DNA from 2 places in the Streptomyces sp. NPDC127100 genome. Region 1 is predicted to be linked to the other one. Evidence: riboswitches for the same ligand, from Rfam matches in the RefSeq annotation. Region 1 holds a riboswitch; the other holds the start of a gene.
What was found. Region 1 has a riboswitch for S-adenosylmethionine ahead of thrC (threonine synthase). Riboswitches for the same ligand answer to the same signal wherever they lie in the genome.
Positions count from the first base shown of each region.

Region 2: it holds a riboswitch for S-adenosylmethionine, as region 1 does, so the genes downstream of both, ACFWJB_RS25380 (aminotransferase class V-fold PLP-dependent enzyme) here and thrC (threonine synthase) in region 1, are expected to answer to the same signal.

Region 1 is NZ_JBHXFL010000008.1:157,066-161,430, forward strand. Features, by position in the region: gene ACFWJB_RS11780 (cold-shock protein) at 1-1, opposite strand, end outside; gene ACFWJB_RS11785 (ubiquitin-like small modifier protein 1) at 443-718, opposite strand; gene thrC (threonine synthase) at 715-2,016, opposite strand; SAM riboswitch class I at 2,035-2,190, opposite strand; gene ACFWJB_RS11795 (glucosyl-3-phosphoglycerate synthase) at 2,332-3,303, shown strand; gene ACFWJB_RS11800 (hypothetical protein) at 3,339-4,022, opposite strand; gene ACFWJB_RS11805 (trehalose-6-phosphate synthase) at 4,184-4,365, shown strand, end outside.
Region 2 is NZ_JBHXFL010000032.1:72,458-76,822, reverse strand. Features, by position in the region: gene ACFWJB_RS25390 (cytochrome bc complex cytochrome b subunit) at 1-632, shown strand, start outside; gene trpD (anthranilate phosphoribosyltransferase) at 763-1,827, shown strand; SAM riboswitch class IV at 1,903-2,019, shown strand; gene ACFWJB_RS25380 (aminotransferase class V-fold PLP-dependent enzyme) at 2,185-3,573, shown strand; gene ACFWJB_RS25375 (Lrp/AsnC family transcriptional regulator) at 3,799-4,080, opposite strand.

The DNA of each region.
Region 1 (4,365 bases):
TGCCTAACTCCCCTATTACTGGCCCTTGCACAGATCCGCACTTCGCGGATCCGGGTCAGACCTCACCCCCCAATGGGCGGGGGCGTGCGCCGGAACGCGTCGACCGCGGCTGAATGTATCTGTCCAACTGCCGTCTGCAACAGGGCAATCGGACGAGAAATCTGGACGTAGCCGGTCCGGAATGTGGCGACAATGCGCCTGAATTCGGGTCAAGTCGGGCTACACAAAGAGAACAAAAGCCGCGAAATACGCCCACACTTTGGCTACATCTTGTCGGGCCTGGGGCAGGAATTCCGGGGCGCCGTCCCGGTGATCGGGAGCGCGTTCCCCAACTCTACCGCGCTCAATCACATGGAATTGCCCCCTCCACTTCTCTCACGGGAGGGGGCAATTCACTGAACGCGGAGTGACGCCGTTTACCGAAGGTAACGAAGGAGGCGTCTCAGCCGCCCGCGACCGCCGGGATGATCGAGACGCCGGCGCCGTCCGGGGTCTCCGTCTCCAGGCCCTGCTCGAAGCGGACGTCGTCGTCGTTGACGTAGACGTTGACGAAGCGGCGCAGCTTGCCCTGGTCGTCCAGGACGCGAGCGGCGATCCCGGTGTGGTTCTTCTCCAGGTCCGAGATGACCTCGGCGAGGGTCGCGCCGTCGGCGGCGACCTCGGCCTTCCCGCCGGTGTAGGTGCGCAGGATGGTGGGGATGCGAACGGTCACGCTCATGCGAGGCCAGCCTCTCGGAAGGAGTCCAGGTTGGGGCGGATCGTCGCGGTCAGGCCGGTGCCGGCCACCGCGTCGAGGGTCTTGAGGCCGTCACCGGTGTTGAGGACGACCGTGGTGAGCGACGGGTCCAGCACGCCGTTCTCGATCAGCTTCTTCGTGACGCCCACCGTCACACCGCCGGCGGTCTCCGCGAAGATGCCCTCCGTGCGGGCCAGCAGCTTGATCGCGTCGACGACCTGCTCGTCGGTCACGTCCTCCACCGCGCCACCGGTGCGGCGGGCGATGTCGAGCACGTAGGGGCCGTCGGCCGGGTTGCCGATCGCGAGGGACTTGGCGATGGTGTTCGGCTTCTGGGGGCGCACGACGTCGTGTCCCGCCTTGTAGGCGGTGGACACCGGCGAGCAGCCCTCGGCCTGCGCGCCGAAGATCTTGTACGGCTTGTCCTCGACCAGGCCGAGCCCGATCAGCTCCCGCAGACCCTTGTCGATCTTCGTGAGCTGGGAGCCGGAAGCGATCGGGACGACGAGCTGGTCGGGAAGCCGCCAGCCGAGCTGCTCGCAGATCTCGTACGCGAGGGTCTTGGAGCCCTCGGCGTAGTAGGGCCGCAGGTTGACGTTGACGAAGCCCCAGCCCTCGCCGGCCGGGTCGCCGATCAGCTCGGAGCAGAAGCGGTTCACGTCGTCGTAGTTGCCCTCGATGCCGACGAGCTCACCGCCGTAGACCGCGGCCATGACGACCTTGCCCTGCTCCAGGTCGTGCGGGATGAACACGCAGGAGCGGAAGCCGGCCCGCGCGGCGGCGGCGCCGACGGCGCCGGCGAGGTTGCCGGTGGAGGAGCAGGACAGGGTGGTGAAGCCGAAGGCGCGGGCGGCCTCCAGGGCCTGGGCGACGACGCGGTCCTTGAAGGAGTGCGTCGGGTTGCCGGAGTCGTCCTTGACGTACAGCCCGCCGGTGACGCCGAGCTCGCGGGCCAGGTTCTCGGCCTGGACCAGCTTGGTCCAGCCCGGGTTGATGTTCGGCTTGGTCGCGACGTCGGCCGGGACGGGCAGCAGGGGCGCGTAGCGCCAGATGTTCGCGGGGCCCGCTTCGATCCGCTTCCGCAGCTCCTCGGTGTCGTAGGCCGAGAAGTCGTAGGCGATCTCCAGCGGGCCGAAACACTCCTCGCAGGCGAAGACCGGGCCGAGGGGCACGCGGTGGCCGCACTCGCGACACGAGAGCGCCGCGGCGGGGCCCAGGTCCACGGGGGAGGCGGGGGAAGCGGTGGTGTCGTTGCCGCTTGCGACAGTCTGCACAGCCATGTGAGGCGAGGCCCTTTCTCCTCATCTTCCTCACGACGCATCTCGCCGTGAGACGGATTTGGCACCTTCCCTAGCCGGGAGCCTCGCGCTGCGATCGACAGTGATCTACGAGAACCGACTGGAGGGTTGCCGGGGCTTCATCGGGCCGTTTCCCTCTGCCCCTCTGGATGAGCGGTATGTGGTTGTTTTGCGCTGGTGCACACGGTGACCCGGCATGCGCCGGTCCTCCGCGTTGTTCAAGACTGTAACCGACGGCCACGACTGTTGAGATAGTCGTCCGTACCGCGAGATGGATCACGAAGGAGCCCACCGACCGTGCTGGAAGAAGTCGAGCGCTGGCTTGGCGCGCGTTCCTGGTCCGTGGCAGATCGCACGATCGCCCAGATCATGGCCGCCAAACGTGCCACGGGCCAGTCGGTCAGCGTGGTGCTGCCCGCGCTCGACGAGGAGGCGACCGTCGGCGACATCGTCACGGTGATCCGCCGTGAGCTGATGCGGCGGGTCCCGCTCGTCGACGAGCTCGTGGTCGTGGACTCCGGGTCGACCGACCGCACGTCGGCGGTGGCCGCGGCGGCGGGGGCGCGCGTCGTCCATCGCGACGAGATACTCCCCCGCATCCCCGCCGTGCCCGGCAAGGGCGAGGTGCTGTGGCGCTCGCTGCTGGTCACCGGCGGCGACATCGTCTGCTTCGTCGACGCCGACCTGCGCGAGTTCTCCGCCGACTTCGTCTCCGGCATCGTGGGCCCGCTGCTCACCGACCCGGAGGTCCACCTGGTCAAGGCCATGTACGACCGCCCGCTCACGATGCCCGACGGGCACGCCGGCGGCCAGGAGTCCGCCGGCCAGGGCGGGCGGGTCACGGAACTCATGGCCCGCCCGCTGCTCAATCTGCACTGGCCGCTGCTGGCCGGCTTCGTCCAGCCGCTCGGCGGCGAGTACGCGGCCCGCCGCTCGCTCCTCGAACAGCTCCCCTTCCCGGTCGGCTACGGGGTGGAGCTGGGCATGCTGGTCGACTCCCTGCACCTGGTGGGCCTGGACGCCCTCGCGCAGGTCGACGTCGGCGTCCGCAGGCACCGGCACCAGGACGGGCAGGCCCTGGGCCGCATGTCCGCCGCGATCTACCGCACCGCCCAGCTCCGGCTGGCCCGCGGCCATCTGGTCCGGCCGTCGCTGACCCAGTTCGAACGCGGCAGCACCGGCTTCGAGCCGCGCACCTACTCGGTGGACACCGAGGAACGCCCGCCGATGACACAGATCGCGGAGTACGCGGCCAGAAGAGTGGCCTGAGCCCCGGGGGTGCTCCCGCCGGGGGCCCGCCCGCGTCAGCCGGCGACGCCGTCCGACCAGCGCCAGCGGCCGGCGGAGTCCGGCTCGCAGGTCAGGTACTCGCCGCCGCGGCCGTGGGTGCTCAGACCGCGGTGCTTCTTGGCGCAGAACTGGCCGTCGGCATAGCAGTTGCCCGCGGGGCTGGTGAGCTCGCAGGCACCGGTGCCCGCCCCGGCCCCGGTGCCCGTGTCCGAGCCGCCCGCGTCCGGCGTCCTGGCCGGTTCGGGGGTCGGCGTCGGCTTCGGGGTGTGCAGCAGGCGCCCGGCGCAGTCGCGGCCGTCGCGGGGGACGCTGAAGGTCACGCCACCGGGGCCGTCGGTCTGCTCGCAGACCTTCTCCCCCGTGCCCCAGGAGGATGCCTGCCGTCCGGTGCCCTGGAGCCGGACGGTGTAGCCGAGTCCCGCCCGCTTCGCCGCGAGGACGGCCGACCCGGCACTCCGCCCGGTGAAGTCCGGCAGCGTCACGGGGGTCGGCGTCGGTGTCGGTGTCGGTGTCGGGGCGGGCGCGGAGGTCGTCGCCCCGGTGGGGGACGCCTCGGCCGTGGGGCTAGCGTCGCCCGGTGTCGCGGTGGCCGCCGCCGGCCGTTCCTCCGCCGTCGTGTCCGCTGTCCCGTCACCGCAGCCGGCAAGGGCCAGCGCGGAGACCGCGACCGTCGCCGCGGCACCGGCGAGTCTGTTCATGCGCCTTCGTACGAGCACGGCGCCCACCCCCTGATCTCTGAAATGTGCACCTCACATACTTGATGTGTTCACAGCATCCACACAAGTCACGTGACCAAATCGCCGCCGAGGTGACGCGCGGGCACGTTTGAGGATTTGGGGGCCGGGCTAGGTTGAGGCGTATGGCTTCAAGCTTCGGTGCTGCTCAGGTGCTCGTCGCCTCCAATCGGGGGCCCGTCTCGTACGAGGTGCGGGAGGACGGTTCGCTGCACGCCAGACGCGGCGGTGGCGGGCTGGTCTCCGGTCTGTCGGCCATCGGGCCGGACGCGGGCGCGTTGTGGGTCTGCTCGGCGCTGAGCGACGG
Region 2 (4,365 bases), on a different contig from region 1:
TCCTGGGCGTGTTCGTCCCGCTGCTGGTCTTCGGTCTGTTCCTCGCCGCGATCGCCGTCTACCCCTTCATCGAGTCGTGGGTGACCGGCGACAAGCGCGAGCACCACATCCTGGACCGGCCGCGCAACGCCCCGACCCGTACGGGCCTCGGCGTCGCCTGGGTCACGGCGTACATCATCATGCTGATCGGCGGTGGCAACGACATCGTCGCCACGCACTTCCACCTGTCGATCAACGCGGTCACCTGGTTCGTCCGGATCGGGTTCTTCGTCGGCCCGGTCATCGCCTTCGTGATCACCAAGCGGATCTGCCTCGGCCTCCAGCGCCGTGACAAGGACAAGGTGCTGCACGGACGCGAGTCCGGCATCATCAAGCGCCTGCCGCACGGTGAGTTCATCGAGGTGCACGAGCCGCTCAGCCAGGGCGCCCTGCACACCCTCACGTCGCACGAGCAGTACAAGCCGGCCGAGATCGGCCCGACGGTCGACGAGAACGGCGTCGAGCGCAAGCCGAAGAGCGCGGAGAAGCTGCGCGCCAAGCTCAGCAAGGCGTACTACGGCGAGGGGTCGCAGATCCCGAAGCCGACCGTCGACGAGTACAAGGAGATCACGAGCGGCCACGGCCACCACTGACCCTCCAGCGTCGCCACACCACGGTCGAAGGGCCCCGTCCGGTCTGCGGACGGGGCCCTTCGCCGTGCCCGGGGGCTGGATAGGGTGGGACCACACTCCTTCCACGACGTACACGATTCAGGAGCGGCTCATGAGCGCTGTGACCCCCGCTGGAGGCGACACCGCGGCGGGCCGCTCCTGGCCCGCCCTGCTGAACGGTCTGCTGGACGGCCGCGACCTGTCCGCCGACGACACCGCCTGGGCGATGGACCTGATCATGCGCGGCGAGGCGACCGACGTGCAGATCGCCGGGTTCGCGACGGCGCTGCGGGCCAAGGGCGAGACCGTCGGCGAGATCTCCGGCTGCGTGCGGTCGATGTACGAGCACGCGCACGTGATCGAGGTGCCCGGCGAGACGGTCGACATCGTCGGCACCGGCGGAGACGGCGCCAGGACGGTCAACATCTCCACCATGTCGGCCGTCGTGATCGCCGGCACCGGCGCGAAGGTCGTCAAGCACGGCAGCCGTGCCGCGTCCTCGGCGTCCGGCGCGTCCGACGTGCTGGAGAAGCTCGGCGTCAACCTCGAGCTGACCCCGAAGCGGGTGGCCCAGGTCGCCGAGGAGGCCGGGATCACCTTCTGCTTCGCGGTCAAGTTCCACCCCGCGCTGCGCCATGTGGCGACCGCGCGCGGCCAGCTGGGCGTGCGGACCGTGTTCAACTTCCTCGGACCGCTGACCAATCCGGCGAAGGTGAAGGCCCAGGCGGTCGGTGTCGCCGACCCCCGGATGGCCCCGATCATCGCCGGGGTGTTCGCCGAGCGCGGCAACTCCTCCCTGGTGTTCCGCGGCGACGACGGCCTCGACGAGCTGACCACGACCTCCACCTCCCGGGTCTGGGTGGTGCGGGACGGCACGGTGACCGAGGAGACCTTCGACCCGCGGGACGTCGGCCTGGAACTGGTGCCGGTCGAGGCCCTGCGGGGCGCCGACGCCTCCTACAACGCCGACGTCGCCCGTCGGCTGCTGGCCGGCGAGGAGGGGCCCGTCCGTGACGCGGTGCTGCTGAACTCGGCGGCGGCGCTGGTGGCCCTGAAGCCCGGCGACGGCCCGCTCACCGAGCGGATCAGGGCCGGCATGGAGCAGGCCGCCGCGTCCATCGACTCCGGCGCCGCCCGGCGGACCCTGGAGCGCTGGGTGGCCGCCAGCAACGCCTGAGCGGACCGTGACGCCCGTCCCGCGATCCGGACCCGGGTTGCGGGGCGGCGATCACTTCACGTACGTTCCTTTCCAGGTCATGAGTGACAGTCATACGGCCCCGGCCGACTGTCCGGCAACCCTCCGTCCGTGGCGGGGTGCCCCGGGTGAAGACCAGGCCGTGGACAGCAGGGTTCACGGCAAGCGCGGACCCCTCGCGGAACCAGGGGTCCTGGGTCGTCCGAGGGAGTCTTCCGTGAATCAGCGAATGCGATAGGGCCGCAGAGCCCCGCCTCCGCATCCCCTCACTTCCTCTCGTCCCGCGCTCGAGCCGTACCCGCTCGCGCGGCGACGACCTCTGCCTTCACGGGAGCACCCATGTCCGTCTCCGCCGTCGCCGCCGACCAGTCCGTCGCCGCCCCGCTGCCCGTCCTGGGCCGGGACGTCACCGTCCCGCTCGTCACCGGCGGCGAGGTCACCTACGCCGCGCTCGACTACGCCGCCAGCGCGCCCGCGCTCCAGCGGGTCTGGGACGACGTCGCCGCCTACGCCCCGTACTACGGCAGCGTGCACCGCGGCGCCGGGTACCTGTCCCAGCTGTCGACCGACCTGTTCGAGAACGCCCGGAGGACCGTCGCCGAGTTCCTCGGCTGCCGGGACGCCGACCAGGTCGTGTTCACCCGGTCCACCACCGACTCCCTGAACCTGCTCGCCGCCGCCCTCCCGGCCGGCTGCCGGGTCTTCGTCTTCGAGACCGAGCACCACGCCTCGCTGCTGCCCTGGCGGGACGCGGACGTGACCTGCCTCGACGCCCCGGGCAGCCCCGCCGAGGCCGTCGAGACCCTGGAGCGCGCGCTGGCCGCCCGCGAGCCGTACGGCCCCGCCCTGGTCTGCGTCACCGGCGCCTCCAACGTCACCGGCGAGCTGTGGCCGGTGCGCGAACTGGCCGCCGCCGCGCACGCGCACGGGGCCCGGATCGTGCTGGACGCCGCGCAGCTCGCCCCGCACCACCCGGTCGACGTCCGTGACCTGGACGTCGACTGGGTCGCCTTCTCCGGGCACAAGCTGTACGCCCCCTTCGGCGCCGGCGTCCTCGCGGGCCGTGCCGACTGGCTGCGCGAGGCCGAGCCCTACCTCGCCGGCGGCGGCGCCAGCCGCAGCGTCACCCGGCGCGCGGACGGCGGCGTGGACGTGCGGTGGCACGACGGCGCCGCCCGCCACGAGGCCGGGTCGCCCAACGTCATCGGCGCCTACGCCATCGCCTCGGCCTGCAAGGCGCTCACCGAGGCCGGGTTCGCCACGCTGGTCGCGCGGGAGGAGTACCTGGTCCGCAAGGTCCGCGAAGGGCTCGCCGGGGTGCCCGAGGTCCGGGTCCTGTCCCTCTTCGGCGACGACGCCCCCCGCGTCGGCGTCCTCTCCTTCGTGGTCGACGGCTGGAACAGCTCGCACTTCGCCGCCGCCCTCTCGGCGGAGTACGGCATCGGCGTCCGCGACGGCCTGTTCTGCGCCCACCCGCTGCTGCGCACCCTGCTCGGCAGCGACCCGCAGACGCAGGGCGAGTGCGGCGCCCCCGAGGCGGCGCCGGGGGAGAGGTCCCTCAACGCCGTCCGGGTCAGCTTCGGCGCGGGCACCCCGGACGAGCACGTGGAGCGGTTCGTGAACGCCGTCAAGGAGCTGGTCAGCGACGGCGCCCGGTGGAACTACCGCACCGAGGACGGCCGGTGCGTGCCGGACACGTCCGCCGCCGGGACGGGCACCGCCGCCTGAGCCGTCCGTACCGGCGCGGCGGCGTCCGGACGGCGGGCCCTAGGGTCTGTCGTTCGGATCAGGCCGGCTGTGACGGACGGCGCGTCCCGGCCGGCCCGAGCGGGGTGTGGTGCGTGCAGCTGCAAGGCGGAGGAGGGCGCCAGGGCGGAGCCCTGGCAACCGACGACAACGCGGCAGATGTGAGTGCCACACCCCGCGACGCCGGCATGATCCAAACGGCGGGCCCTAGTTGTCCAGGCCGATCGCGAACGCCGCCTCGAGGTCGTGCTGCGAGTAGGTGCGGAACGCCACGTGGGTGTCCGTGCCCTCCACGCCCGGGATCTTGCTGATCCGGCCGGGGATGACCTCCGCCAGGTCCTCGTGCTGGTGGACCCGCACCATGGCGATCAGGTCGTAGGTGCCGGTGACCGAGAAGACCTCGGTGACGTTCTCCAGCGAGGCGATCTGCTCCGCGATCTCGGGGATCCGGTCCACGCTGGTCTTGATGAGGACGATCGCGCTGATCACGGCTGATTCTCTCCCTCGGTGCGCACTGGGACACCCACTCTAGGGCGTGGTCCGCCGGGAGGCGACGCCCGGCCGGGGCTTCGGCGCACCAGGGCCTCCAGCGAGGCGCGCATCGTCTGTCGTGGGCGTCGGGGTGCTCCGCCGCCGAGCCGGCGCGGGGCGTCGGCGAGGAGCTCCGCGTCGAGCGGCGGCGTGGGAAGGGGGGCGTGCGGGTCCGGGCCGGAGGCCGTCCAGGAGCGCCGTCGGCCGACCGCGCCCGCCGTCCACCGCCGGGGACCGGAGCCC